Regions from separate parts of the Achromobacter sp. SX5 genome, predicted to be linked through region 2. Evidence: predicted binding sites of a transcription regulator. Region 2 holds the regulator's gene; each other region holds the start of a gene.

Region 1 (7,112 bases), 440 kb from region 2:
GCCCTTTCTACGAGAACAGATTTCGCACCCGCCGGGCCACGTCCACGCTTGGCGCCTGCGGCTGCGGCGACGCGCCGCGCCCTTCGGGCAGCGGCGGGGGCTTGGGCAGATGCTCGAACAGCGGCAGCATCGCATTCGAGATGTAGCGCGTGCGCGAGCCGTAGACGTGGCGGTCGCCCATGCCGGTCTGCTGGTGCACGTAGAAGCGCTGCGGCACGATGAGCTGCAGGCGCTCGCGGGCGCGCGTCATGGCCACGTACAGCAGGCGGCGCTCTTCCTCGATCTCTTCGGCCGTGCCGGTGCTCATGTCGGACGGGATGCAGCCGTCCACCACGTTCAGCACATAGACCGCCTTCCATTCCTGGCCCTTGGCCGAATGGATGGTGGACAGGATCATGTAGTCCTCGTCGCGCAGCGGCGCGCCGGATTCGTCGCTGGTGGCGTCCGGCGGGTCCAGGGTCAGCTCGGTCAGGAAGCGCTCGCGCGACGGATAGCCCGAGGCGATGCGCAGCAGCTGGTCGAGATCGGCGCGGCGCACCCGGGCGTCGTCGTACAGCCGCTCCAGCTGACTGCCGTACCAGCGCAGGGCCAGGTCGGCGTCGGCCGGCCACTTCAGGCCGGAATCGCACAGCGCGGCGTAGGTGTCGGCGAAGCCGCGCCATTCCTCCTGGGCCGCCGCGCCCGGCTTGAATTCGCGCAGCGCCTGCAGCGGCTGCGGCGAGGCCGACATGGCGTCCATCAGCCTGGCCGCGGTGGCCGGGCCGATGCCCGGCAGCAGCTGCGCCACGCGAAAGCCGGCCATGCGTCCGCGCGGATTCTCGGCCCAGCGCAGCAGCGAGAGCAGGTCCTTGACGTGCGCGGCCTCCAGAAAGCGCAGCCCGCCGAACTTCACGTAAGGGATGCTGCGGCGGGTCAGCTCCAGTTCCAGCGCGGCGCTGTGGCTGGAGGTGCGAAACAGCGCGGCCTGCGACTTGAGCGTGGCGCCGCCCTCGCGCTGGGCCAGCACCTGGTCGGCGACCCAGCGCGCCTGGCCGGCCTCGTCGCTGACCGTCACCAGCTCGGGCAGCTGCGACGACTGGCGGTCGGTCCAGAGATCCTTGGCATAGCGTTCCGTGGCCTGGCCGATGACCGCGTTGGACGCGTTCAGGATGGGCTGGGTGGAGCGGTAGTTGCGCTCCAGCGTGATGACGCGCGCCGGCTCGGGAAACTGCGCGGGGAAGTCCAGGATGTTGCGCACGGTGGCCGCGCGGAACGAATAAATGGCCTGGGCGTCGTCGCCCACCACGGTCAGGCCGCGCCCGTCGGGCTTCAGGGCCAGCAGGATGGCCGCCTGCAGGCGGTTGGTGTCCTGGTACTCGTCGACCAGCACGTGGTCGAAGCGCGCCCCCAGGTCGGCCGCGATGCCGGGGTCGCCCATCATCTCGGCCCAGTAGAGCAGCAGGTCGTCGTAGTCCAGCACCTGCTGGTCCTGCTTGGCCGCGACGTAGGCGCGAAACAGGTTCTTGAGTTCGTCCTCCCATTGCGCGCACCACGGGAAGGCGGTCTTGAGCACGTCGGCCACGGGCGTCTGGCTGTTGACCACCCGCGAATAGATCGCCAGGCAGGTGCCCTTGAGCGGAAAGCGCGACTTGGTGGCCGACAGCCCGAGTTCGTGGCGCACCATGCCCATGAGGTCCTCGGCGTCGCCGCGGTCATGGATGGTGAAGGTTTCGGCCAGGCCGATGCGCTGCGCGCAATCGCGCAGCAGCCGCGCGCCGATCGCGTGGAAGGTGCCGGCCCACGGCAGCGACGGCGGCTGCTGCGTGGAGCGCAGGTTCATCGCCCGCTGCAGCACCGTGCCCACGCGCCGCTCCATCTCCAGCGCCGCGCGGCGCGAGAACGTCAGCAGCAGCATGCGCTGCGGGTCCGCGCCATTGAGGATCAGGTGGGCGACGCGGTGCGCCAGCGTGTTGGTCTTGCCCGAGCCGGCGCCCGCGATCACCAGCAGCGGCGCGGCCGCGCCGAATTCGGCGGCTTCGCGCTGGGCGGGATTGAGATCGGCCAGGGGATCGGGGCGTTCGGAGGCGGACGGAGACGGCAGGCTGTTGGGGTCGGACATGGAACGGGGGCCGCCGGCGGCGGCCTCGGCAGGCAAGGCGCCGGGACATTGCCCGGCTCGGGATTGGCACTGTATATTTATACAGAATTTTTTGGATTCCGTCTGATTCCGTGCGCCTCCTGACCGGCACCGCTTCCTGGACCGACCCCACGCTGCTGGCCTGCGGCCGGTTCTATCCGCCCGAGGCCCGCAGCGCCGAGGCGCGGCTGCGCCATTACGCCTCGCGCTTCGGCATGGCCGAGGTCGATTCCAGCTATTACGCCATGCCCACGGCGCAAAACGCCTATCTGTGGGACCAGCGCACGCCCGACGGATTCGTCTTCAACATCAAGGCCTTCCGGCTGTTCACCGGGCACCAGACGCCGCTTTCGGCGCTGCCCGCCGACATCCGGCGCGAACTGGCCGACTGGCCCGAGCCGCTCATCTACCACGACCAGATGCCGTCCGACCTGCGCGACGAGCTCTGGCGCCGCTTCCAGCTGGCGCTGGAGCCGCTGCGCCTGCCCGGCAAGCTGGGCGCGGTGCATTTCCAGTTTCCGCCCTGGGTGCGGCGCGATGCGCGCGGCATGGCGCGGGTCGGCGACTGCGCGCGGCGCATGGAAGAACACCTGGTGTCGGTGGAGTTCCGCCACGCAAGCTGGTTCGCCACGCCCGCGGCCACCGAGGCCACGCTGGCGTTCGAGCGCGAGCTGGGCGTGGCGCACACGGTGGTGGACGCGCCCCAGGGCTACGCCAACACGGTGCCCGCGGTCTGGGCCTGCACCCATCCGGAACTCGCGCTGCTGCGGCTGCACGGACGCAACGCGGCGACCTGGAACGCATCGGGCGCGGCCTCGTCGGGACGCTTCCAGTACGAGTACACGGAGCAGGAACTGGCGGAGCTGGCCGAACGCTTTGCGCGGCTGGCGGCGCAGAGCGCGCAGGCGCACGCCGTCTTCAATACCAATTTCGAGGACCAGGGCATGCGCAACGCCGCCGCCTTCGCCGCCGCGTTAGGGCGACGGCCGTAGCGCGGCGGCCTTGGCGCCGCGCCGGGCGGCGGGCGCGTGCGCCACTTCCGCCAGGCTTTCCAGCAGCACTTCGAATTTGCGCGCGATCTCGTGGTCGGGCACGCAGGCGTAGCCCAGCAGCAGGCCGGGCCGGCGCGCCTCGTCGTTGACGTAGTAGCGCGACAGCGCGCGCGTCAGCACGCCTTTGCCGTGCGCCACTTCCACCACGCGCCGGTCGTCCATGTCCGGCGGCAGCGTCAGCACCAGGTGCAGGCCGGCCATGCTGGCGTCGCGGTGCAGCCACTGCGGCCCCAGCCGCCTTTCGATCAGATTGACCAGCATGGCGCGGCGGCGTCCGTACAGCATGCGCATACGACGGATGTGGGCGGCGTAATGGCCGTCGGCGATGAAGGTGGCCAGCGCCGCGTGCGTCATCAGATGGCCTTCGCGGTACAGCTCGGCGTGCGCGGCCTGGAACGCCGCGGTCAAGGCCTTGGGCAGCACCAGGTAGCCCACGCGCAAGCCCGGATACAGCGTCTTGCTGAAGGTGCCCATGTAGATCACGGGCGCGTCCGGCTCCAGCCCCAGCAGCGAGGCGATGGGCCGGCCGGAGAAGCGGAATTCGCTGTCGTAGTCGTCTTCGATGATCCAGCTGCCGCTGGCGCGCGCCACGGCCAGCAGCTGGCGGCGGCGCGCCAGCGACATGACCGGGCCCAGCGGATACTGATGCGAAGGCGTGACGAAAATGAAGCGCGGCGGCTCGACGGGCGATTCCGGCAGCCGCATGCCCTCCTCGTCCACCGGCAGGTGCAGCGTGCGCAGGCCGTTGGCCTGCAGCACGGTGCGCGCGCCCCAGTAGCCGGGGTCCTCGACCCAGGCGGTTTCGCCGGCCTCGCCCAGGATGCGGGTGGTCAGGTCGATGGCCTGGTGCAGTCCCTCGGTGATCAGGATCTGCTCGGGGTCGCAGTCGATGGAGCGCGTCAGCGCCAGATGCTGCGCCAGCGCCTCGCGCAGCGCCGGCAGGCCGCCGCCGTACGAGTAGGTCAGCAGGTCGGGCGTGGGATTGCGCCACAGGCCGCTCATGATGCGGCCGAACTTCTTGTGCGGGAACTCGGCCAGGTCGGGCACGCCGGGCATGAACGCGCCCCACTGGTAGGGCGAGGCCGAGGCGCCGTCGACGATGGCCGCGCCGCGCGCCGACAGCGCCGGGCGCGGCGCGGCCGGCGGCGGCTGGCGGCGGCGCCGGCCGCTGGCCAGGTAGGAGTCCGGCACCGAGGCGTTGACGAAGGTGCCGTTGCCCTGGCGGCTGCGGGTATAGCCTTCGGCCAGCAGCTGGCTGTAGACGTGCACCACGGTATTGCGGGCGATGCCCAGCTCGGCCGCCAGGTCGCGCGTGGCGGGCAGCCGCGAGTCCGCGGCGATGGCGCCGTCCAGGATGGCTTCGCGGATGCCCTGGTACAGGCGCTTGTTCATGGGACCGCTGGCGCCGTCGCCCAGGCGCAGCAGCAGCAGGTCACCGACGATGGAACGCAATTGGTTCTACCCGTTTTAGAAAAGTGGTTCCCATAAATGGGGCCATCGTAGCATTAAATATTGGTTTTACCGTCCCCATCACGCTCTGCGAGGCCGAGATGAAGAATCAGGATCTGAATACCCGCCGTTCCCTGGCCACGCCGCGTGGCGTCGGCGTCATGTGCGACTTCTACGCCGTGCGCGCCGAAAACGCGACGCTGTGGGACGCCGAGGGCAAGGAATACATCGATTTCGCCGGCGGCATCGCCGTGCTGAACACCGGCCACCTGCATCCGAAGGTCAAGGCCGCGGTCGCCGCGCAGCTCGACGCATTCACCCATACGGCCTACCAGATCGTGCCGTACGAGGGCTACGTCACGCTGGCCGAGCGCATCAACCGCGTCGCGCCCATAGCCGGGCTGAAGAAGTCGGCCTTTTTCACCACCGGCGTGGAAGCCGTGGAGAACGCGGTGAAGATCGCGCGCTCGGCCACCGGGCGCTCGGGCGTGATCGCCTTTTCCGGATCGTTCCACGGCCGCACCATGCTGGGCATGGCGCTGACCGGCAAGGTCGCCCCCTACAAGCTGTCGTTCGGCCCGATGCCGGGCGACATCTACCACGTCCCCTTCCCCAACGCGGCCCAGTCCGTCAGCGTGGCCGATTCGCTCAAGGCGCTGGACCTGCTGTTCAAGTGCGATATCGATCCGCGCCGGGTCGCGGCCATCATCATCGAACCGGTGCAGGGCGAAGGCGGCTTCAACATCACCCCGCCGGCGCTGATGACGGCGCTGCGCAAGGTCTGCGACGAGCACGGCATCCTGCTGATCGCCGACGAGGTGCAGACCGGATTCGGGCGCACCGGCAAGCTGTTCGCCATGGAGCACCACGCGGTCCAGGCCGACCTGATCACCATGGCCAAGAGCCTGGGCGGCGGCTTCCCGATCTCGGGCGTGGTCGGACGCGCCGAGATCATGGACGCGCCGGCCGCCGGCGGCCTGGGCGGCACCTATGCCGGCAACCCGCTGGCGGTGGCCGCCGCGCACGCGGTGCTGGACGTGATCGCCGAGGAAAAACTGTGCGAGCGCGCCGCCCTGCTGGGCGAGAAGCTGCGTGCGCATCTGGAAGGACTGCGCGCCACGGTCCCGGGCATCGCCGACGTGCGCGGCCTGGGCTCCATGGTCGCGCTGGAACTGAACGACGCCGCCAGCGGCAAGCCGGACGCGGAAGCGGTCAAGCGCGTGCAGGCGCGCGCCCTGGAGCGCGGCCTGATTTTGCTAAGCTGCGGTGTGTACGGCAACGTTCTGCGCTTCCTGTACCCCTTGACCATTCCCGACGCCCAGTTCGATCGGGCGCTGGCCATCCTGTCCGAGGTTTTGGCCACCTGATGCGCGGGGCCTGACCATTCAAGGAGACTGCAACATGACCGCATTGACTCAACCGCTGGCGCGCCCGGATCTGCTGCGCGACGCCTGCTACCTGGACGGCAAATGGGTGGGCGCCGGCGACGGCCCTTCCATTCCCGTCGACAATCCTTCCACCGGCAAGACCATCGTGTCGGTGCCCAAGCTGGGCCGCAAGGAAACCGAGCAGGCCATCGCCAGCGCCCAGGCCGCCCTGCCCGCCTGGAGCGCCAAGACCGGCAAGGAGCGCGCCGCCATCCTGCTGAAGTGGGCGCAGCTGATGCTTGCGCACCAGCGCGACCTGGCCGCCATCATGACCTCGGAACAGGGCAAGCCCGTGACCGAGGCCGCCGGCGAGATCGCCTACGCCGCCTCGTTCCTGGAATGGTTCGCCGAAGAAGCCAAGCGCATCGACGGCGACATCCTGCAAAGCCCCAAGGCCGGCCAGCGCCTGATGGCGCTCAAGCAACCCATCGGCGTCACCGCCGCCATCACGCCGTGGAACTTCCCGGCCGCGATGATCACGCGCAAGGTCGGCCCGGCGCTGGCCGCCGGCTGCACCATGGTGGTCAAGCCGGCCCAGCAGACGCCGCTGACCGCGCTGGCCCTGGCCGTGCTGGCCGAAGAGGCCGGTGTGCCCGCGGGCGTGTTCCACGTCATCACCGGCAGCTCGCGCGAAATCGGCGCGGCGCTGTGCGAAAGCGAGGTCGTGCGCAAGCTGAGCTTCACCGGTTCCACCGAAGTCGGCCGCACGCTGATGGAACAGTGCGCGCCCACCATCAAGAAGCTGTCGCTGGAACTGGGCGGCAACGCGCCCTTCATCGTGTTCGACGACGCCGACCTGGACCGCGCCGTCGACGGCATTCTGGCCTCGAAGTACCGCAACGCCGGCCAGACCTGCGTGTGCGCCAACCGCATCTACGTGCAGGCCGGCGTCTATGAAGAGATCGCCAAGCGCCTGGTGGCCAAGGTCGAAGCCATGAAGGTCGGCGACGGCTTCGCCGAGGGCGTGACGCAGGGCCCGCTGATCGACGCCAGCGCGGTCGAGAAGGTGCAGGAACACATCGCCGACGCCACCGCGCACGGCGCCAAGGTGATCGCCGGCGGCAAGCC
Region 2 (7,112 bases):
GATCGCCGCGCATCTTCCGCTGAAACTCGAGCAGAAGCAGAAAATGCTCGAGATCGTCGGCACCTCCGAGCGCCTCGAAGGCCTGCTCACGCAGCTCGAAACCGAAATCGACATCCTCCAGGTCGAGAAGCGGATTCGCGGCCGCGTGAAGAAGCAGATGGAAAAGAGCCAGCGCGACTACTACCTGAATGAGCAGGTCAAGGCCATTCAGAAGGAGTTGGGCGAGGGCGAAGAGGGCGCGGACATCGAAGAGCTCGAAAAGAAGATCATCGCCGCGCACATGCCCAAAGAGGCGCGCAAGAAGGCCGATGCCGAGCTCAAGAAGCTCAAGCTCATGTCGCCCATGTCGGCCGAAGCCACCGTGGTGCGCAACTACATCGATACGCTCATCAATCTTCCCTGGAAGAAAAAGAGCAAGATCAACAATTCCATCAGCAACGCCGAGGCGGTGCTGGACAACGACCACTATGGCCTGGAGAAGGTCAAGGAACGCATCCTGGAATACCTTGCCGTGCAGCAGCGCGTGGACAAGGTGAAGGCGCCGATCCTGTGTCTGGTCGGCCCTCCGGGCGTGGGCAAGACCTCGCTGGGGCAGTCCATCGCCAAGGCCACGAACCGCAAGTTCGTGCGCATGGCGCTGGGCGGCGTGCGCGACGAAGCCGAGATCCGCGGCCACCGCCGCACGTACATCGGCTCCATGCCGGGCAAGATCGTCCAGAACATGTCCAAGGTGGGCGTGCGCAATCCGCTGTTCCTGCTCGATGAAATCGACAAGCTGGGCATGGATTTCCGCGGCGACCCCTCGTCGGCCCTGCTCGAAGTGCTGGACCCGGAACAGAACCACACATTCCAGGACCACTACATCGAAGTCGACTTCGACCTGTCCGACGTCATGTTCGTGGCCACCAGCAACACGCTGAACATTCCGCCGGCCCTGCTGGACCGGATGGAAGTGATCCGCCTGTCGGGCTACACCGAGGAAGAAAAGATCCACATCGCCCGCGACCATCTGCTGCCCAAGCTGATGAAGAACAACGGCGTCAAGGATAGCGAGCTGACCGTCGACGACAGCGCGCTGCGCGACATCGTGCGCTACTACACCCGCGAAGCCGGCGTGCGTGCGCTCGAACGCGAAGTGGGCAAGATCTGCCGCAAGGTCATCAAGCAGCTGCTGACCCAGGCCGACCGCGCCAAGGCCGAGGGCAAGACGCCCGAGGTCAAGCCGGTCAACGTGACGGGTGAGAACCTGAACGAATACCTGGGCGTGCGCCGCTACGCCTTCGGCATGGCCGAGAAGGAAAACCAAATCGGCCAGGTCACCGGCCTGGCGTGGACCGAAGTCGGCGGCGACCTGCTGACGATCGAAGTCGCCGACATGCCCGGCAAGGGCGTCATCCAACGCACCGGTTCGCTGGGCGACGTGATGAAGGAATCGGTCGAGGCGGCCCGCACGGTGGTGCGCTCGCGCGCCCGCCGCCTGGGCTTTGCCGACAGCGTGTTCGAGAAGCACGATATGCACGTGCACGTGCCGGAAGGCGCGACGCCCAAGGACGGCCCGTCCGCCGGTATCGCGATCACCACGGCCATGGTGTCGGCCCTGTCGCGCATCCCGGTGCGCGCCGACGTCGCCATGACCGGCGAGATCACGCTGCGCGGCGAAGTGCTGCCCATCGGCGGCCTGAAGGAAAAGCTGCTGGCCGCCCACCGCGGCGGGATCAAGATGGTTCTGATCCCGGAAGAAAACGTCAAGGACCTGGCGGAGATTCCGGACAACGTCAAGAACCACCTCGAGATCGTGCCGGTGCGCTGGATCGACAAGGTGCTGGAGCTGGCGCTGGAACGCCTGCCCGAGCCCCTGGCCGAGGAAGAAGCGGTCAAGGAGCCCCTGGTGGCCAAGCCCGCCGAAGGCTCGACCGATCCGGTGCTCAAGCACTGACCGGTTCGGCCGCCCAAACAGAAACCCGCCTAGGCGGGTTTCTTTATGCCTGCGCGCAGGCTCAATGCAGCGCGTGCGTACGAATCAGCCCCACCGCGATGCCTTCCAGCGCGAAATCCTGGTCGGCCCCGACCACGATGGTCTGGAAGTCCGGATTTTCGGGCAGGAGCTCGATATGGCCGTTCTGGCGCTGCAGGCGCTTGACCGTGACGTCGTCGCCGAGGCGGGCCACCACGATCTGGCCGTTGCGGGCCTCGGACGCTTTTTTGACGGCGAGCAGGTCGCCTTCGAGGATGCCGGCGTCGCGCATGCTCATGCCGCGCACCTTCAGCAGGTAGTCGGGCGCCTGGGCGAACAGGTTGGGGTCCACGCCGACCTCGCGTTCGACGTGTTCGGCCGCCAGGATGGGGCTGCCGGCGGCCACGCGGCCCACCAGCGGCAGCAAGAGCTGCGCCAGGGCGGGCATGGGCAGGGATGCCTGCGCGGGCGCGCCGGCGGCGTCCTTCAGGCGGATGCCGCGCGAGGCGCCCGCGGTGAGCTCGATGGCCCCCTTGCGCGCCAGCGCCTTGAGGTGGTCTTCGGCTGCGTTGGGCGAGCGGAAACCCAGGGCCTGCGCGATCTCGGCGCGTGTGGGCGGAAAACCCGTGCGCGCGACGGTTTGCCTGATGAGATCCAGGATTTGCTGTTGGCGATCGGTGAGTTTGCTGGCCATGGCGATGATCCGTTGCTGGCGGACTGTACATATATACAGCGGCCATTCTGGGGGACGCAGCGCAAAAAAGCAAGCCGTGGGCGGGCGTCCATAAAAAACGGGACCCGCGGGTCCCGTTTGAGGCCGGATGGCGGGCCGTTTACAGCACCGCGGCGATGCTCTTGGCGACCTTGTCGATGTTGCCGCTGTTGAGCGCGGCCACGCAGATGCGGCCGCTGGACACGGCGTAGACGCCATGCTCTTCGCGCAGGCGGTCCACCTGGGCGGCGGTCAGGCCCGAGTACGAGAACATGCCGCGCTGGCGCAGCACGAAGCTGAAGTCCTGCTTGCCGCCGTGTTCCTGGATCTTCTCGACCAGCTGCTTGCGCATCAGGCGGATGCGGTCGCGCATGCCGGCCAGTTCCTGTTCCCACATGGCGAACAGTTCGGGCGTGTTCAGCACCGTGGACACCACCGTGCCGCCGTGGGTGGGCGGGTTGGAGTAGTTGGTGCGGATCACGCGCTTGAGCTGGCTCAGCACGCGGGCGGCTTCGTCCTTGCTGCCGGCCACGACCGTCAGCGCGCCGACGCGCTCGCCGTACAGCGAGAACGACTTCGAGAACGAGGAGCTGATGAACATGGTCAGGTCCAGGTCGGCGAACATGCGCACGACCGCGGCGTCTTCCGTCAGGCCGTCGCCGAAGCCCTGGTAGGCGATGTCCAGGAACGGCACCAGATTGTTTTCCTTGACCACGGCGGCGATCTGCTTCCACTGGTCCATGGTGGGGTCCACGCCGGTGGGGTTGTGGCAGCAGGCGTGCAGCACGACCACGGTCTTGGCCGGAGCGGCCTTCAGGTCGGCCAGCATGGCGTCGAAGTCCAGGCCGCGGGTGGCGGCGTCGTAGTAGGCGTAGGTGCCGACTTCGAAACCGGCGCGCTCGAACAGCGCGCGGTGGTTTTCCCAGCTCGGGTTGCTGATCAGGACCTTGGAAGAGGGCAGCAGCTGGCGCAGGAAGTCGGCGCCGATCTTCAGCGCGCCCGTGCCGCCCAGGGCCTGGGTGGTCAGCACGCGGCCGGCGGCGGCCAGCGCGGAATCCTTGCCCAGCAGCAGGGCCTGCGCGCCGGCGTTGTACCCGGCGATACCTTCGATCGGCAGGTAGCCGCGGGCCGCGGCGGCCTCGATGCGGGCGGTTTCAGCCTTGCGCACCGCGCCCAGCAGGGGGATGCGGCCCTCGTCGTCGTAGTACACGCCCACGCCCAGATTGACTTTACCGGGACGCGTGTCGGCGTTGTATTGTTCGTTCAGGCCAAGAATGGGGTCGCGCGGCGCGAGTTCGACGGAATCGAAAAGGGTGCTCATGGGAGTCTGATGAGGTGGGTGGACGCAGTCCGGGGTGCTGTGGATAATGGGGGGTTTACCCTGGAAGAGTCTAGCATGCCTAAGCCCACAATAGACCCGAGCGTGGAAGCCGTCGTCGCCGGGGACGATGGCGTGCCAGCCGTTGCCGGCGGCGGCTTCATCGACTTTCCGGGCAGCCCGTTTCACCTGTACCAGCCATATCCGCCGGCCGGCGACCAGCCCGCCGCCATCGACGGCCTGGTCCAGGGCGTCGAAGACGGCCTGATGTTCCAGACGCTCCTGGGCGTGACCGGTTCGGGCAAGACCTACACCATGGCCAACGTCATCGCGCGCCTGGGCCGGCCCGCGCTGGTGCTGGCCCCCAACAAGACGCTGGCCGCGCAGCTCTACGCCGAGATGCGCGAGTTCTTCCCGAAGAACGCGGTCGAGTACTTCGTCTCGTACTACGACTACTACCAGCCCGAGGCCTACGTGCCGACGCGCGACCTGTTCATCGAGAAAGACTCCTCCATCAACGAGCACATCGAGCAGATGCGGCTGTCGGCCACCAAGAGCCTGCTGGAGCGCCGCGACACCATCATCGTGGGCACGGTGTCGTGTATCTACGGTATCGGCAATCCTGGCGACTACCACGCGATGGTGCTGATCCTGCGCGCCGGCGACCAGATCTCGCGGCGCGAGATCCTGGCGCGCCTGGTCGCCATGCAGTACACCCGCAACGACGCCGATTTCACGCGCGGCACCTTCCGCGTGCGCGGCGAGACCATCGACATCTTTCCGGCCGAAAGCCCCGAGCTGGCGCTGCGCCTGACGCTGTTCGACGACGAGGTCGAAAGCCTGGAGCTCTTCGACCCCCTGACCGGCCGCATCCGCCAGAAGCTGCCGCGCTTCACCGTCTATCCCGGCTCGCACTACGTAACGCCGCGCGACACCGTGCTGCGCGCCATCGAGACCATCAAGGAAGAGCTGCGCGAACGCGTCAGGCGCTTCACCGACGACGGCCACCTGGTCGAGGCCCAGCGCCTGGAGCAGCGCACCCGCTTCGACCTGGAGATGCTGCAGGAGCTGGGCTTCTGCAAGGGCATCGAGAACTACTCGCGCCACCTGTCGGGCGCCGCCCCGGGCGAGCCGCCGCCCACCCTGATCGACTACCTGCCGGCCGACGCGCTCATGTTCATCGACGAAAGCCACGTCACCATCGGCCAGCTGGGCGGCATGTACCGCGGCGACCGCTCGCGCAAGGAGACGCTGGTGCAGTACGGGTTCCGGCTGCCCTCGGCGCTGGACAACCGGCCGCTGCGGCTGGAGGAGTTCGAGGCCCGCATGCGCCAGTGCGTATTCGTCTCGGCCACGCCGGCCGCCTACGAGAAAGAGCACGCCGACAACGTCGTCGAGCAGGTGGTGCGTCCCACCGGCCTGGTCGATCCGCTGGTCGAGGTGCTGCCGGCGCGCACCCAGGTCGACGACCTGCTGGGCCGGATCAAGGAACGCGTGGCGCGCAGCGAACGGGTGCTGGTCACCACCCTGACCAAGCGCATGGCCGAGGACCTGACGGACTTCCTGAGCGAGCACGGCGTGCGGGTGCGCTACCTGCACTCCGACATCGACACGGTCGAGCGGGTGGAGATCATCCGCGACCTGCGCCTGGGCACCTTCGACGTGCTGGTGGGGATCAACCTGCTGCGCGAAGGCCTGGACATTCCCGAAGTGTCGCTGGTCGCCATCCTGGACGCCGACAAAGAGGGTTTCCTGCGTTCCGAGCGCAGCCTGATCCAGACCATCGGGCGGGCCGCGCGCAACCTGAACGGCCACGCCATCCTCTATGCCGACCGCATCACCGATTCGATGCAGCGCGCCATCGAGGAAACCGGCCGCCGCCGCAACAAGCAGCTGCAGTTCAACGAGGACCACGGCATCACGGCGCGCGGCGTGCAGAAGGCGGTGCGCGAGCTCATCGACGGCATCGTCGCGCCGACCCAGCACGACGCGCTGGAAGCGGCGGTGCCGGCCGAATTCATGAAGGACGAAAAGGCCATGGCGCGCGAAATCAAGCGCCTGGAAAAGCTGATGATGGACCACGCCCGCAACCTGGAATTCGAGCAGGCCGCGGCGGCGCGCGACGCCCTGACCGCGCTGAAACAGCGGGTGCTGCTGGACGGCGCCGTCTGACGTATCTTGTTGTGTCTTTTTGCTGACACCTTGCTGAATCGGCCGCCGATCTGTTGCGTTGCAATCGCCCGCCTGCGGCGCCGTCGATTATCCCGCCCCGGAGTTCAAGCGTTGCTTTTGATTGTTGATGCAAGCCATTGAATCATATGAAAAAGTGATGGGGACATATTTGCCCTGAGCCATTTACGCAAACGCAAAAAAAACTTGCCTTATCTCGGGTTTTCCCGCACACTTACACCCATGATGACCAAGGTACTTTTCGTTTGCATGGGCAATATCTGTCGCTCGCCGAGCGCAGAGGGCGTGTTTCGCCATTTGGTGAATGACGCGGGTTTGAGCGATGTGGTTCGCATCGACTCCGCGGGCACGCACGCGTTTCACATCGGCGAGGCGCCTGATGCCCGGGCGCAGGCCGCAGCGCGCAAGCGCGGCTACGAGATCACGCACTGCGAAGCGCGTCAGGTCACCGCGGAAGATTTCCGCGATTTCGACCTGATCCTCGCCATGGACTGGGACAACCTCTCGGCCATGCAGCAGCAGTGCCCCAAGGCCTACCAGCACAAGCTGATGCTGCTGATGCGCTTTGCCAACGAGTTCGAAGAGGCCACCGTGCCCGATCCCTACTATGGCGGCGCCGACGGTTTCGGCAAGGTTCTGGACTACCTCGAAGACGCCTGTCAGGGTGTGCTCGAACTGGTGCGCAAGCGCGCAACCCAGTACCAGGCAGCCTGATTCCGTACTTGGAACCGCCTGTGTGCGGTTCCCGGAAGTGCCTGGCAATGAAAAACCGCGCATATGCGCGGTTTTTTCTAGGCCGGTGCCATACCAAATTAGTCGGGATTAGGCTATACTTGAGCCAATTACTCGGGTATTGGCCGCTGGATTCGCCGGCGGCCGTTGCCGAATCACTGGGAACCTACCATGCGGCTAACTACCAAAGGGCGTTTCGCCGTGAC
Region 3 (7,112 bases), 270 kb from region 2:
CCAGCAATGCAAACATCCACAACAGAAGCCGGCGCGACGCCGGCCGGCCAGAATCAGCTGCACCGCGTGCTCAAGGCGCGCCACCTCACGATGATAGCGCTAGGCGGGGCCATAGGCACCGGCCTGTTCGTCGCCTCTGGCGCGGCCATCGCGCAGGCCGGCCCCGGCGGCGCGCTGCTGGTCTACCTGGCGATCGGGCTGATGGTGTATTTCATCATGACCAGCCTGGGCGAACTGGCGACCTTCATGCCGGTCTCGGGCTCTTTCTGCACCTACGCCTCGCGCTACGTGGACCCGGGCTTCGGCTTCGCGCTGGGATGGAATTTCTGGGTCAGCTGGGCCACGGTGGTGGCGGTGGACGTGGTGGCCGCGCAGCTCGTCATGGCGTACTGGTTCCCCGACACCCCGGGATGGATCTGGAGCGTGGCGTTCCTGGCGCTGACCTTCGGGCTGAACGCGTTCTCGGCGCGCAGCTTCGGCGAGGCCGAGTACTGGTTCGCCATCATCAAGGTGGCCGCGGTGCTGTGCTTCATCGGCGTGGGGCTGGCGATGCTGGTGGGCATCATCCACGGCGGCCCCGCGGTGGGGCTGCAAAACTGGACGGTGGGCGACGCGCCTTTCGTGGGCAACGCGGCCACCTGGGTCGGCGTGGCCATGGTGGTGGCCTATTCTTTCCAGGGCACCGAACTGGTGGCCGTGGCGGCCGGTGAATCCGAGAACCCGCGGCGCAACGTGCCGCGCGCCATCAATCACGTGTTCTGGCGCATCCTGCTGTTCTACGTGCTGGCCATTCTCATCATCGGCCTGCTGCTGCCCTATACCGATCCGCAGCTGCTGCGCAACGAGGTCGAGGACATCGCGGTCAGCCCCTTCACCCTGGTATTCCAGCATGCCGGGCTGCTGTCGGCGGCCACGGTGATGAACGCCGTCATCCTGACCTCGGTGCTGTCGGCGGGCAATTCCGGCATGTACGCGGCCACGCGGATGCTGTTCAACATGGCGCGCGAAGGCCAGGCCCCCGCCCTTTTCATGCGCCTGACCCGCAGCGGCGTGCCGCTGTACGCATTGCTGGCGACCGCGCTGCTGGCCTGCCTGTGCCTGTTCAGCCTGGTCTACAGCCCCAAGGCGGTCTATATCTGGCTGCTTAACTTCGCGGGCATGACGGAATTCATCGTGTGGCTGAGCATCGCGGTCAGCCACTACCGTTTCCGGCAGGGCTATGTCAGGCACGGCTACGACACCGCCGACCTGCCCTACAAGGCCGGCCTGTTCCCCTTCGGCCCGCTGCTGGCCTTCGTGCTGTGCCTGCTGGTCACGCTGGGCCAGAACTACCAGGCTTTTCTGGAAGAACGCATCGACTGGATCGGCGTAATCTCTACTTACCTGGCGATTCCGCTGTTCCTGGCCCTGTGGCTGGGCCACCGGCTGCTGCGCGGATCGCGCTGGATCCGGTACCAGGACATGCGCTTCTACGGCGTGGACCTGGCCCGCGAAACCGGCGCGCCGAGCGCCCGGCCCGCTGCTGCCGACGTTCGCGGTTAGGCGGGTACCGTATCCCTGGTTTTGGATACCGCCGTGAAGGATACGCCCAACGTGTCCATCACGCGGCGCAGCGTGCGGTAGCTTGGATTGGCCCCAGGAGCGAGGACGCGATAAAGATTGGTGCGGGCCAATCCCGACTCCTCAGCTATCGTGCCAATCCCGCGCGCGCGGGCCACATCGCCCAGCGCTTGAAGAAAAGCATCCGGATCGGCATCCTGAATCGCATCTGCCAGATAGTGGGCAATCGTCTCGTCATCGGTCAGATAGTTCGCCGGATCGAAATCACGCAGCTTTGTCATGTTGCACTCCGTTTAAGTTCGGCCCATAAGCTCTTGGCTATTGCAATATCCCGCGATTGGGATTTCTTGTCGCCGCCACACAGCAAAATGTAGATGGTCTGCCCACGACGACTACTGTATATTCATACAGCTATAATTGGTTCTCAGACCTTTCCTACGTGTTGCCATGCAGTCCCCGGAACGCATCCATCCCGCGCTATGGCGCGCCACCCAACTGGCTCAGGGCGCCGCCCGCTGCCTGCCCACCGGGCATGCGGCGCTGTCGGCCGAGCTGCCGGATGGCGGCTGGCCGCTGGGTTCGCTGATCGAGCTGCTGGCGCCGCATCCCGGCGTCGGCGAAATCCGCCTGCTGCGTCCGGCCCTGGCGCAGCTGGAAACCCGCCGCGCCATCGCGCTGGTGCAGCCGCCGCACGCGCCGCATATCGCCAGCTGGATGAGCTGGCGGCTGGACCCGCGCCAGCTGTTGTGGGTGGCCCCCGAGAAGCCCGCCGATGCGCTCTGGGCCGCCGAGCAGATCCTGAAGAACGGCAGCTGCGGGGCCCTGATCTGCTGGCTGCCCCGGGTGCGGCCCGAGTCCCTGCGCCGCCTGCACCTGGCCGCCCAGGCCAGCGACCTGCTGTTCGTCGCCCTGCGTCCCGCCGAGGCGGCCCGCAACGCCACGCCCGCGCCCTTGCGGCTGGCGCTGGCGCCCGCGCCGGGCGGGCTGTCGGTGCAGATACTCAAGCGCCGCGGGCCGGCCTGCGACACGCCGCTGTATATCGGCCTGGAGCCCGGCGCCGCCTCGACTTCTCCTTCCCGCCATGCGCCTCTGGATCGCCGCCTGCCTGCGCTGCCTGCCGCTGGACGCCATACGCCCGCACTGGCCGCATGAGGGGCCGGCGTTCGCGGTCCTGGACCAGGAACGCGTCGCCGCCCTGACGCCCGCCGCCCGCCAGGCCGGCGTGCGGCCCGGCATGCGCCGCGCCGGCGCCGCCGCCATCGCGCCCCAGGTCGAACTGCTGGCGCGCGATCCGCTGGCCGAGGCCGAAACCCTGCAGGGCGCGGCGCTGGCCCTGCTGCAATACACGCCCGAAGTCGCGCTGGCGGGCGACGACACGGTGCTGCTGAACGTGGGCGCCAGCCTGATGTTCTTCCGCGGCCCGCGCGCCCTGAGCCGCCGGGTGGCCGCCACGCTGCGCGCGCTGGACCTGCGCGTCACGCTGGGCATGGCCCCCACCGCCATGGGCGCCTGGCTGCTGGCGCGCCGTCCCGGCCGGCGCGCGCCCCGGCGCGTGCTGACGCTGCCCACGCTGGTCCGGCGGCTGGACGCCCTGCCCCTGGCGCTGCTGCCGCAGGCCCAGGCCCGCCGCGACTGGCTGGACGACATCGGCTGCCACAGCCTGGCGGACCTGCGCGCCCTGCCGCGCGCCGGCCTGCAGCGGCGCAGCGCGCCCGAACTGCTGCAGGCGCTGGACGCGGCCTATGGCCAGGCGCCCGAACTCTACCGCTGGATCGAACCGCCGCCCCGGTTCGAGCGGCGCATCGAACTCATGGACTACGTGGAGCACACCGACGCCGTGCTGGCGGTGGCGCGCCGCCTGGCCGAGCAACTGGCCGGCTGGCTGAGCGCGCGCCGGCTCGCGGTGCGGCGCGTGGTGCTCAGCCTGGAACACGAGCGCGGCCGCCATGCCCGGCCGCCCGCCGAGGTGGAGCTGGCCCTGGCGCAGCCGGTCTGGCAGGCGCAGCAGATCCTCGGCCTGCTGCGCGAAAAACTGGCCCGCTACACGCTGCAGGCGCCGGTGATCGCCGTCGCGCTGCTGGCGCCGGACACGCAGGAGCAGCCCGCCGCCAGCGCCACGCTGTTTCCCGAACCCGGCGGCACCGCCGCCGACCACGCCAGGCTGCTGGACCTGCTGGCGGCGCGGCTGGGCCGCAGCCAGGTGCGCCACGCCTGTCCCGTGCCCGACCATCGCCCCGAGGCCGCCAACGCCTGGGGCGATGCGCTGGCCCCCGCGCCCCGTCCCGCCCCGCTGCCCGAGCTGCTGGACCGGCCGTTCTGGCTGCTGGACCCGCCGCTGCCCCTGAAGCTGTCCGGCCACCGTCCGCAGTACGGCGGCCATGCACTGCGCCTGATGCGCGGCCCCGAGCGCATCGAAAGCGGCTGGTGGGACCCGGACCTGACCGTGCGCGACTACTTCGTCGCCGAGGACGAGGCCGCCGCGCGCTACTGGATCTACCGCGAGCGCGACGCCGAGCACGCCCGCTGGTTCCTGCACGGGCTCTACGCCTGAGAGTCCAGATGGAACACGATCTCCCCGAGGCCGTTGCGGCCGGCCTGCCTGGCTACGCCGAGCTGCAATGCCAGTCCAACTTCTCCTTCCTGCAAGGCGCCTCGCATCCGGAAGAGCTGGTCACCCGCGCCGCCGAGCTGGGCTACGCGGCGCTGGCCATCACCGACGAGTGCTCGCTGGCGGGCGCGGTCCGCGCCCACGTGGAGGCCAAGGCCCGCAACCTGCCGCTGCTGATCGGCGCCACCTTCCAGTTGCGCGCCGCGCCCGACGCCGCGCCGCTGGGCCTGACCCTGCTGGCCCAGACCCGCGAGGGCTATGGAAACCTGTCCGAACTCATCACCCTGGCGCGCACCCGCGCCCCCAAGGGCGAATACCGGCTGGCTCCGGAAGACCTGACCCATCCGCCCTCGGGCTACGCCCATCTGCGCCACATGCCCGAATGCCTGGCCATCCTCAGCCCCGCCTACGGCCTCGACGCCGAGCGCATGACGCAGCAGGCGCGCTGGCTGGCGCGCGCCTTCGGCCAGCGCGCCTGGGTCGGGTTGAGCCTGCTCCACCGTTGCCGCGACGACCTGCACCGCGCCGCGGTGGAACAGGCGGCGCAGGCCGCGCAGCTGCCCGTGGTGGCGCTGGGCCAGGTGCAGATGCACGTGCGCTCGCGCAAGCCGCTGCACGACACGCTGACCGGCATCCGCACCCGCCAGCCGGTGTCCCAGTGCGGCTATGAACTGTCCGGCAACGCCGAGCAGCACCTGCGCACGCGCATGCGCCTGGCCAATCTCTATCAGCCCCAGGCGCTGGCCCAGACGCTGGTGGTGGCCCGCCGCTGCGCGTTTTCGCTGGAGCAGCTGCGCTACGAATATCCGGACGAGATCGTGCCGCGCGGGCACACGCCGGCCACCTACCTGCGCCAGGAAACGCAGGCCGGGGCCGTGCGCCGCTTTCCCGGCGGGGTGCCGCCGGAAGTGGCCGCGCAGATCGAGAAAGAACTGAGCCTGATCGCCGAGCTGCGCTACGAAGCCTATTTCCTGACCGTCTACGACATCGTCCAGTACGCCCGCAACCAGGGCATTCTGTGCCAGGGCCGCGGCTCGGCGGCCAACTCCGCGGTCTGCTACTGCCTGGGCATCACCGAGGTCGATCCCGCGCGCGGCAACAGCCTGTTCGAGCGCTTCATCAGCAAGGAGCGCAACGAGCCGCCCGACATCGACGTGGACTTCGAACACCAGCGCCGCGAAGAAGTCATCCAGTACATCTACGACAAGTACGGCCGGCACCGCGCCGCGCTGACCGCCGTGGTCATTTCCTACCGGCCGCGCAGCGTGCTGCGCGACACCGGCCGCGCGCTGGGCGTGGACCCGGGCGTGATCGACGCGGTGGCGCGCGCCCACCAGTGGTGGGACAGCAAGAAGGAAATGCTGCGCACGCTGGGCGGCTGCGGGCTGGACCCGGATTCGCAGGTGGCGCGGCAATGGGCGGCGCTGGCGCACACCCTGATGGGATTTCCGCGGCATTTGTCGCAGCACCCGGGCGGCTTCGTGATTGCGCGCGGCAAGCTGTCGCGCCTGGTTCCCATCGAAAACGCCGCCATGCCGGACCGCAGCGTCGTGCAATGGGACAAGGACGACCTGGACGCGCTGGGCCTGCTCAAGGTGGACGTGCTGGCGCTGGGCATGCTGTCGGCGCTGCGCCGCACGCTGGAGCTGGCCGGGCAGCGCCGCGGCCGGCCCTTGCGGCTGCAGGACATCCCGCCGGACGACGCCGCCACCTACGACATGATCTGCGACGCCGACACCATCGGCGTGTTCCAGATCGAATCGCGCGCGCAGATGAGCATGCTGCCGCGCCTGCGCCCGCGCGAATACTACGACCTGGTGGTGCAGGTGGCCATCGTGCGGCCCGGACCGATCCAGGGCGGCATGGTCCACCCCTACCTGCGCCGCCGCCAGAGCAAGGAAGGCGCCAGCTATCCCAGCGAAAAAGTGCGCGGCGTGCTCGAACGCACGCTGGGCGTGCCGATCTTCCAGGAACAGGTCATGCAGATCGCCGTGGTCGCCGCCGGCTTCACGCCGGGCGACGCCGACCAACTGCGCCGCTCCATGGCCGCCTGGAAGCGCAAGGGCGGCGTGGACAAATACCGCGCCAAGCTGGTCGGCGGCCTGCTGGCCCACGGCTACACGCTGGAATTCGCCGAAGCGCTGTTCCGGCAGATCGAAGGCTTCGGCGAATACGGGTTTCCCGAAAGCCACGCCGCCAGCTTCGCGCTGCTGGCGTATGCCAGCTCCTGGCTCAAGCGGCACGAGCCCGAGGCCTTCCTGGCCGCCCTGCTCAATTCCCAGCCCATGGGCTTTTACGCGCCGGCCCAGCTGGTCCAGGACGCCCGCCGCCACGGCGTCTGCGTGCTGCCGGCCGACGTCACGGTCAGCGGCTGGGACTCGGCCCTGGAGCCCCTGCCGGCGGGCCACCCCGGCGCGCGGCGCGCGCCGCATCCGCACGCGCCCGCCCCCGATGCGCCGCGTCCCGCCGTGCGGCTGGGGCTGAGCCTGCTGCAGGGCATGCGCGAGGACGCCGTCCGGCGCATCGAGGCCGCGCGCGCCGCCGCGCCGTTCGCCGACACCGGCGACCTGGCGCGCCGCGCCGCGCTCACGCGCCACGACCTCAACGCCCTGGCCGCCGGCGACGCCCTGCGCACGCTGGCCGGCCACCGCCGCCAGGCCAGCTGGGAAGCCGCCGCCAGCGTGCACAGCCGCGACCTGCTGCGCGACGCCGCCATCGTCGAAACCGCCGCGCCGCGGCTGTCCGCCCCGACCGAGAGCCAGGCCGTGGCCGCGGACTACCGCAGCGTGGGCCTGACCCTGCGCAGCCACCCCGTGGCGCTGCTGCGCGCCGAGCTGGCGGCGCGCAATTTCCAGCCCGCCGCGGTGCTCAACGGCTACCCCGACAAGCGCGTGGCGCGCGCCTGCGGCATCGTCACCGTGCGCCAGCGCCCGCAAACCTCCAA
Region 4 (7,112 bases), 1.9 Mb from region 2:
CGCCGCGAGACCGATTCGCGCAACGCGGCGCAGGCCGTGACGCTGCTGGAGGCGATCGAGGAATTCGGCTTCGACGCCTGCATCGGCGGGGCGCGGCGCGACGAGGAGAAGGCGCGCGCCAAGGAACGCATTTTTTCGTTCCGTGACGAATTCGGCCAATGGGACCCCAAGGCCCAGCGTCCCGAGCTGTGGAACCTGTTCAACACCCGCGTGCACCGCGGCGAGAACATGCGCGTGTTCCCGATCTCGAACTGGACCGAGCTGGACGTCTGGCAGTACATCCAGCGCGAACGGCTGGCGCTGCCTTCCATCTATTACAGCCACGAGCGCGAAGTGGTGCGCCGCAAGGGCCTCTTGGTGCCGGTCACGCGGCTGACGCCGCCGCAGGAAGGCGAGCAGGTCGAGCGCCTGCCGGTGCGCTTTCGCACCGTGGGCGATATCTCCTGCACCTGCCCGGTGGCTTCCGAGGCCGCGGACCCGCTGGCCATCATCGCCGAGACCGCGGTGACCGACATCACCGAGCGCGGCGCCACCCGCATGGACGACCAGACTTCCGAGGCCTCGATGGAGCGCCGCAAGAAGGAAGGCTATTTCTGATCGCAAAGGACGCACATGAACGCACTGAACGAATCCTTTCTTTTTGGCGCCGACGCGGGCGTGCTGCGCCTGATCACCGCCGGGTCGGTGGACGACGGCAAGTCCACCCTGATCGGCCGCCTGCTGTACGACAGCAAGGGCGTGTTCGCCGACCAGCTCGACGCGATCTCGCGCGCCAAGCACAAGCGCGTGGCGGGCGACGGCATCGACTTCTCGCTGCTGACCGACGGCCTGGAGGCCGAGCGCGAGCAGGGCATCACCATCGACGTGGCCTACCGCTATTTCTCCACGCCGACCCGCAAATTCATCATCGCCGACGCGCCGGGCCACGAGCAGTACACGCGCAACATGGTGACCGGGGCATCGACGGCGGACGTGGCCGTGATCCTGATCGACGCCACCCGCGCGGCCGACGGCCAGCTGCTGCCGCAGACCAAGCGCCACAGCACCATCGCGCGCCTGCTGGGCATCCGCCACATCGTGGTGGCGGTCAACAAGATGGACCTGGTGGACTGGGATCGCGCCGTATTCGAACGCATCCGCGATGCCTATGCGGCGCTGGCCGCCAAGCTGGGCATCGCGCATTTCGACGCGCTGCCGCTGTCGGCGCTCAACGGCGACAACGTGGTCACGCTGTCTGCCAACACGCCATGGTACGAAGGGCAGCCCCTGCTGGCGCTGCTGGAATCGCTGGACCTGGCGGCCGACGGGCGCGCTGCGCCGCTGCGCCTGCCGGTGCAATGGGTCGCGCGCCATGACGGCGACCGCAAGGAAGACTTCCGCGGCTACGCCGGCCGCGTGGCCAGCGGCGTGCTGCGCCCGGGCGACGAGATCGCGGTGCAGCCTTCGGGCGTGACGGCCAGGGTGCGCGAGCTGCGCGCCTTCGACCGCCTGCTTGACGAGGCGGTGGCCGGCGATTCGATCACGCTGGTGCTGGACCGTGACGTGGACGTGTCGCGCGGCGACGTCATCGTGCACGCCGCGGCGCCCGCCACGGTTGCGCGCGAGTTCGAGGCCGAGCTGTGCTGGCTCGACGCGCAGGCCTTGAACCCGGCGCGCAAGTATCTGCTGAAGTCGGGCACGCGGCTGACGTCGGCGAAGATCCGCGCGGTGCTGTCGCATCGCGATATCCATGAGCTGCAGGAAGTGGAGAACACCGAAGGCACGCTGCGCATGAACGATATCGGCAGGGTCAGCTTCACCACGCGCGACGCGCTGGCGGTCGACCGTTATGCCGACGTGCCGGCGACCGGGGCGTTCATCCTGATCGACGAAGCCACGCACCAGACCGCTGCGGCGGGCATGCTGCGTTAGGCGGCGGGAGCGGCCGCCCGGCGGCGGCCCCACGGCCCAGATCCGCGCTGTTGTTTTTGTGCTAAACCTAGCATTGGCGCGGGTTTGCGGGCGATATCGCCTGATGAAATCGATTTGTCCTCCCGGCGCGGGCGTCTTGCGGTAAAGTGGGGTTGTCTTACGAAAAGGCTTTTGGTGCTTGTCAAAACCACTGTGTTTTTGTACAGTAGTTTTCATGGCACGCACCGATCATTCTTTTCCCGCCGGTTCTGGGTCCCCGGCTGCCGCCCCCGCCGCCTTGCGCGGTCGGGGTGCGGTTACTAATGTTCGGCATCGCTTTCAGCGCGATGACCGCGTGCAGGTCGACGACGGCTGGTCCGCCTCCGGATTACCGGCCGATTTCGTAGACACTGTCCCCGATAATTATTCCGACGCAGCCTCCACGGAAGCGCCTTCCCGGGTCATCCCCATCCTGCCCGACACGCGCCATGCGCCGGCCGCGCCCAAGACCACGGTCACGGCGGAACAGGCCCGCAAGATGCTGTCGCGCAACGATTCGCCCGACATTCCCTTCGACGCCGCGATCAACCCCTACCGGGGCTGCGAGCACGGCTGCGTGTATTGCTACGCCCGGCCCACGCATTCCTACCTGGGCTATTCGCCCGGGCTGGATTTCGAAACCCGGCTGGTGGCCAAGGCCAATGCGGTCCAGGCCCTGCGCGCCGAACTCAGCCGCCCCGGTTACAAGCCGTCGCCCATCAATATCGGGTCGGCCACCGATCCGTACCAGCCCATCGAGCGCGAGTGGCGCCTGACGCGCGGCCTGCTCGAACTCATGCTGGAAACCCGGCATCCGCTCACCATCGTCACCAAGAACGGCCTGGTCGCCCGCGACCTGGACCTGCTGGCGGCCCTGGCCGAACAAAAACTGGTGGTGGTCTACATGAGCATCACCACGCTGGACGCCGCCATGGCCCGCACGCTGGAGCCCCGCGCCGCCGCGCCCTGGCGCCGCCTGGAGGCCGTGCGCAGCCTGACCGACGCCGGCGTGCCCGTGGGGGTGCTGGTGGCGCCGGTCATTCCGTTCATCAACGACGAATCCATGGAGCACATCCTCCAGGAGTCCAAGGCGGCCGGCGCCCATTACGCCAGCTACACCGTCCTGCGCCTGCCGTGGGAGGTCAAGACCCTGTTCGAGGACTGGCTCAACGTCCATTTTCCCGACCGCGCCCAGCGTGTGCTGCACCGCGTCGAAGACCTGCGCAACGGCCGCCGCAACGATCCCAATTTCGGTTCGCGCATGCGCGGAACCGGCGTCTGGGCCGACCTGCTGCGCCAGCGTTTCGCCGTCGCCACGCGCAAGCTGGGCCTGAACCGGCACCGGCTGGCCCTGGATTGCAGCCGCTTCCTGCGCCCGGCCGGCGCGCAGGCGGGCGCAGATTTCCCTCTATCCCCGGCTGGCGCGCAAGCGTCTTCAGGGGTCCCCGTTTCCCACGTATCGCCCCGTCGCGGTTCGCCCCGTCACGTATCGCCCGCGGCCGCAGGCCAGTTGTCATTGTTCGATTGACCGCGGGCTGTCGCCGCGGAGGGTTGCCCGGGCGCCTGCCCAGGCGCTGGATCGTCTTTTCAAGGAGTTCACATGAACACCGCCGATATTTCCGTCCTGCCGGACGAGCTTGCCGTCTCGCTGAATCCGCTGCGCCGTGGCGCGCAGCGCGCCCGCATGGTCTGCGCCCGGCTGGCGGGCCTGGCCTCGCCCTGGGACGCGTCCCTGTCGGAAGGCGGCGCGCGCCGGCGTGCGCGCCCCGGTTCCATGCCGGCTCGCTGGCCGTTCCCGCCGGCGCCGGCCGAAGCGGGCGTGCAGACGCCGCCGGCCGCGCCTGCCGCGGCCCCCACGCCCGTCGGCCGTCCCGCCGCAGCCCCGGCCGCGCGCGATCACAGCCTGGGCAACGCCACGGTCGAGCCCGTCACGGCGCGGGTCACCCGCAAGCAGATGGTGGTGGACGTGATCATGGTGCTGGCCTGGGGCGCCATCATTCCCGGGCTGATGTGGCTGGGCGCGGCCGCCGGCTTCTGACCGGCCCGGCGGCTCAGGTGGAACCCAGCAGCACCACGCCCACCAGTATGGACAAACAGCCGGCCAGGCGGCCCGGCCCGACTTTTTCGCGCAGCAGGAACATGCCCGCCAGGGTGCCCAGCATCATGGACATTTCCCGCGCAGGCGCCACCAGGCTCAGCGGCGCGCCGTTGCGCAAGGCGTACAGCACCAGGATGTAGCCCAGCGGCGACAGCAGGCCCACCGCCAGCGCCAGGTGCCAATGGCCGCGCATGGAATCCCAGGCCTGGGCCCGGCGGCTCAGCATGTGGGGCGTCATCATGGCCGTGCGGGTCACGCAGGTGAACCAGTCGAACAGCACCGGGCTGATCAGCAGCACCTTTACGCCGTAGGCGTCCACCACGGTATAGGCCGCGATGAAAAGGCCGATCACCATGCCCCAGCGCACGCCGATCCAGGCCTGGGCCTGCTTGAAGATGGCCAGCCGGCCCTGGGTGGCGATCAGCAGCACGCCGATCACCACGCACAGCATGCCGGCGATGCCGGTGCCGGTGGCGGGTTCGCCCAGCAGCAGGAAGGCGCCGGTGGTCGACAGCAGCGGGCCGGTGCCCCGGGCGATCGGATACACCACCGACAGGTCCGCCACCTGATAGCCGCGCTGCAAGCACAGGCTGTAGCCCAGGTGCAACAGGCTCGAAGTCAGGATGGCGCCCACCACGGGCCAGGTCCAGGTCATGCCGTCGTGCATCAGCACCCAGGCCACCCACGGCGCGTACAGCACCGAAGCGCACAGCCCGTAGGCGAACACGAAGGGCGCGCCCACCATGGCCGCGCGCTTGGCGAGCAGATTCCACGTTGCGTGGGCCATCGCCGCCAGGACGACCAAAAGCAGGGACGAGTACGACATGTAGGGAGCCGCGCCGTGTGACGTGTTTGTTACAGAGAGTGGAAGCGTACAGCAAAGCTGCGGCGCACGCATATTCTACCCAGCGTGTTTTGGGATTTTTGGTGTAGAATCATTGGTTTGCCAAATCTCATCCTCTGCTTGCGGCAAGAGTGGGGCGGGGCCACAGGCCCGGGCTCACAGGCACGCGGCTTCTTTCGAGCGTCTTTTTTGCATCGTCAGGAGCCCGCGCGCAAACAATATCGGACGGCAAATTCAGTCCGCAATGACACGATGATCTAGGAGTTCTCATGAACCTTATCGCTATCCTGGAACAGGAAGAAATCGCCCGCCTGACCGGCGGTGTGGCCAAGCCTGAATTTGCTCCCGGTGACACCGTCATCGTGAGCGTGAACGTCGTTGAAGGCACCCGCAAGCGCGTGCAGGCCTTCGAAGGCGTCGTCATCGCCAAGCGCAACCGCGGCCTGAACTCCGCGTTCACCGTGCGCAAGATTTCGTCGGGTGAAGCCGTGGAACGTACGTTCCAGCTGTACTCGCCGCAAATCGCCGGCATCGAAGTCAAGCGCCGCGGCGACGTGCGCCGCGCCAAGCTGTACTACCTGCGCAACCGCTCGGGCAAGTCGGCGCGTATCAAGGAAAAGCTGGTCAGCAAGCAAGCCTCGGCGGCTTGATCGCTTATCGGCACACGGCCCTACCAGTGTCGGACGCTCACGCCCTCCCGCGTTTTCGTCCGGCACGGGTTTCCGGGTTAAAAAGGCACCTGCGAGGGTGCCTTTTTCTTTTCAAAAAGCCGTATGTCTGATTCCTCGTCTTCTCCGCGGCCACGCCGGCCGTTGGCGCGTCCCGGCTTCGATCCGGCGACGCAACCGTGGGTGACGGCCAACGAGGCCCTGCCCGCCGTGCCCGCCAGTCTGCTGACGCCCGACCGCTTGCGCGGCACGCTCAGCCAGCCGTCGACCTGGACGCTGGAACTGTCGCGCGATACCGACCTGCGCTATCCGGGCCGCGAAGGCGTGCCGGTGCCGGCCGCGGTGCTGATTCCGCTGGTGGCCCGCGACAACGGCGTGTCCATCATGCTCACGCAGCGCGCCGCCCACCTGCACGACCATGCCGGCCAGATCAGTTTTCCGGGCGGGCGCATCGAACTCAGCGACGCCACGCCGCAGGCCGCCGCGCTGCGCGAGGCCGAAGAAGAAACCGGCCTGCCGGCCAGCCACGTGGAAGTGCTGGGCAGCATGCCGCCTTATCTGACGGCCACCGGTTTTTCCATCATTCCCGTGGTGTCGCTGGTGCGCCCGGGCTTCGATCTGGCGCCCGACGCCTTCGAGGTGGCCGAGGTGTTCGAAGTGCCGCTGCCATTCCTGATGGACCCGGCCAACCACCGCCTGTACCAGGCCCGGCTGGACGACGGCCGGGTGCGCCAGTACTACGGCATGCCCTATGGCAAGCATTTCATCTGGGGCGCCACCGCCGGCATGCTGCGCAACCTGTATCACCTGGTGCGCCACGGCTTCGAGCCGCGCTGACGGGACGCCGGGGCGCCGGCAAGGCTAATAGCGCTGCTGGCCCGCCAGGTTTTCTTCGAGGATGCGCTGGTACAGGGCGTAGCGCGAGGGATCGATGGCGCCGGCCTGCAAGGCGGCGACCACGCCGCAGCCCGGCTCGTGCCGGTGGGTGCAGTTGTAGAAGCGGCACTGCTCGATGGGGCCGGTGAATTCCGGGAACCCGCGGATGATGTCCTCGCGGCTCAGGTGCTGCAGGCCGAAGGCCTGGAATCCCGGCGAATCTATCAGGTCGCCGCCCGGCGCGGGCAGGTGGTAGAGCCGCGTGCTGGTGGTGGTGTGCTTGCCCATGTCCAGCGCGGTGGAGTGTTCGCGGGTGGGCGCGGCCGCGTCCGGCACCAGCGCGTTCAGCAGCGTCGATTTGCCCATGCCGCTTTGCCCCAGCAGCAGGCTGGTGTGCCCGGCCAGGCGCGGCGCGAGCAGGGTGTGCACCTTGTCGGGTTCCAGCGCGCTCAGTTCGATGATGTCCACCCCCAGCGCCGCGATGGGCGCCAGGCGCGCGCGCGCCGCCGGCAGTTCGTCGGCCAGATCGGTCTTGTTCAGCACGATGATGGGGGCGATGCCGGCGCTCCAGGCCCCGGCCAGGGCGCGGCCGGTCAGGTCGTCCGAGAACGTGGGCTGCACCGCGACCACGATCAGCAGCTGGTCCACGTTGGAGGCGAACTGCTTGGAGCGCATCTCGTCGGACCGGTAGAGCAGA

Evidence for each region. The regulator LexA, encoded in region 2, represses DNA repair genes until DNA is damaged. The targets are predictions, from matches to a motif close to ACTGTATNNNNATACAGT.
Region 1: the regulator LexA is predicted to act here: its motif matches at 2,167-2,184, upstream of AC1M14_RS08655 (ATP-dependent helicase).
Region 3: the regulator LexA is predicted to act here: its motif matches at 1,955-1,972, upstream of imuA (translesion DNA synthesis-associated protein ImuA).
Region 4: the regulator LexA is predicted to act here: its motif matches at 2,101-2,118, upstream of AC1M14_RS19455 (PA0069 family radical SAM protein).

What each region holds. Positions count from the first base shown of each region.
Region 1 is NZ_CM160041.1:1,823,181-1,830,292, reverse strand. It holds gene AC1M14_RS08655 (ATP-dependent helicase) at 8-2,098, opposite strand; gene AC1M14_RS08650 (DUF72 domain-containing protein) at 2,209-3,108, shown strand; gene pdxR (MocR-like pyridoxine biosynthesis transcription factor PdxR) at 3,091-4,620, opposite strand; gene AC1M14_RS08640 (4-aminobutyrate--2-oxoglutarate transaminase) at 4,719-5,984, shown strand; gene AC1M14_RS08635 (NAD-dependent succinate-semialdehyde dehydrogenase) at 6,019-7,112, shown strand, end outside.
Region 2 is NZ_CM160041.1:2,261,223-2,268,334, forward strand. It holds gene lon (endopeptidase La) at 1-1,936, shown strand, start outside; gene lexA (transcriptional repressor LexA) at 1,998-2,648, opposite strand; gene AC1M14_RS10765 (amino acid aminotransferase) at 2,788-3,987, opposite strand; gene uvrB (excinuclease ABC subunit UvrB) at 4,063-6,156, shown strand; gene AC1M14_RS10775 (low molecular weight protein-tyrosine-phosphatase) at 6,397-6,888, shown strand; gene iscR (Fe-S cluster assembly transcriptional regulator IscR) at 7,078-7,112, shown strand, end outside.
Region 3 is NZ_CM160041.1:2,535,511-2,542,622, reverse strand. It holds gene AC1M14_RS12060 (amino acid permease) at 7-1,542, shown strand; gene AC1M14_RS12055 (addiction module antidote protein) at 1,539-1,841, opposite strand; gene imuA (translesion DNA synthesis-associated protein ImuA) at 2,008-2,712, shown strand; gene AC1M14_RS12045 (Y-family DNA polymerase) at 2,642-4,111, shown strand; gene AC1M14_RS12040 (error-prone DNA polymerase) at 4,120-7,112, shown strand, end outside.
Region 4 is NZ_CM160041.1:4,134,672-4,141,783, reverse strand. It holds gene cysD (sulfate adenylyltransferase subunit CysD) at 1-597, shown strand, start outside; gene AC1M14_RS19460 (sulfate adenylyltransferase subunit 1) at 613-1,911, shown strand; gene AC1M14_RS19455 (PA0069 family radical SAM protein) at 2,126-3,457, shown strand; gene AC1M14_RS19450 (hypothetical protein) at 3,530-3,967, shown strand; gene AC1M14_RS19445 (DMT family transporter) at 3,981-4,853, opposite strand; gene rplS (50S ribosomal protein L19) at 5,141-5,521, shown strand; gene AC1M14_RS19435 (CoA pyrophosphatase) at 5,645-6,376, shown strand; gene rsgA (ribosome small subunit-dependent GTPase A) at 6,401-7,112, opposite strand, start outside.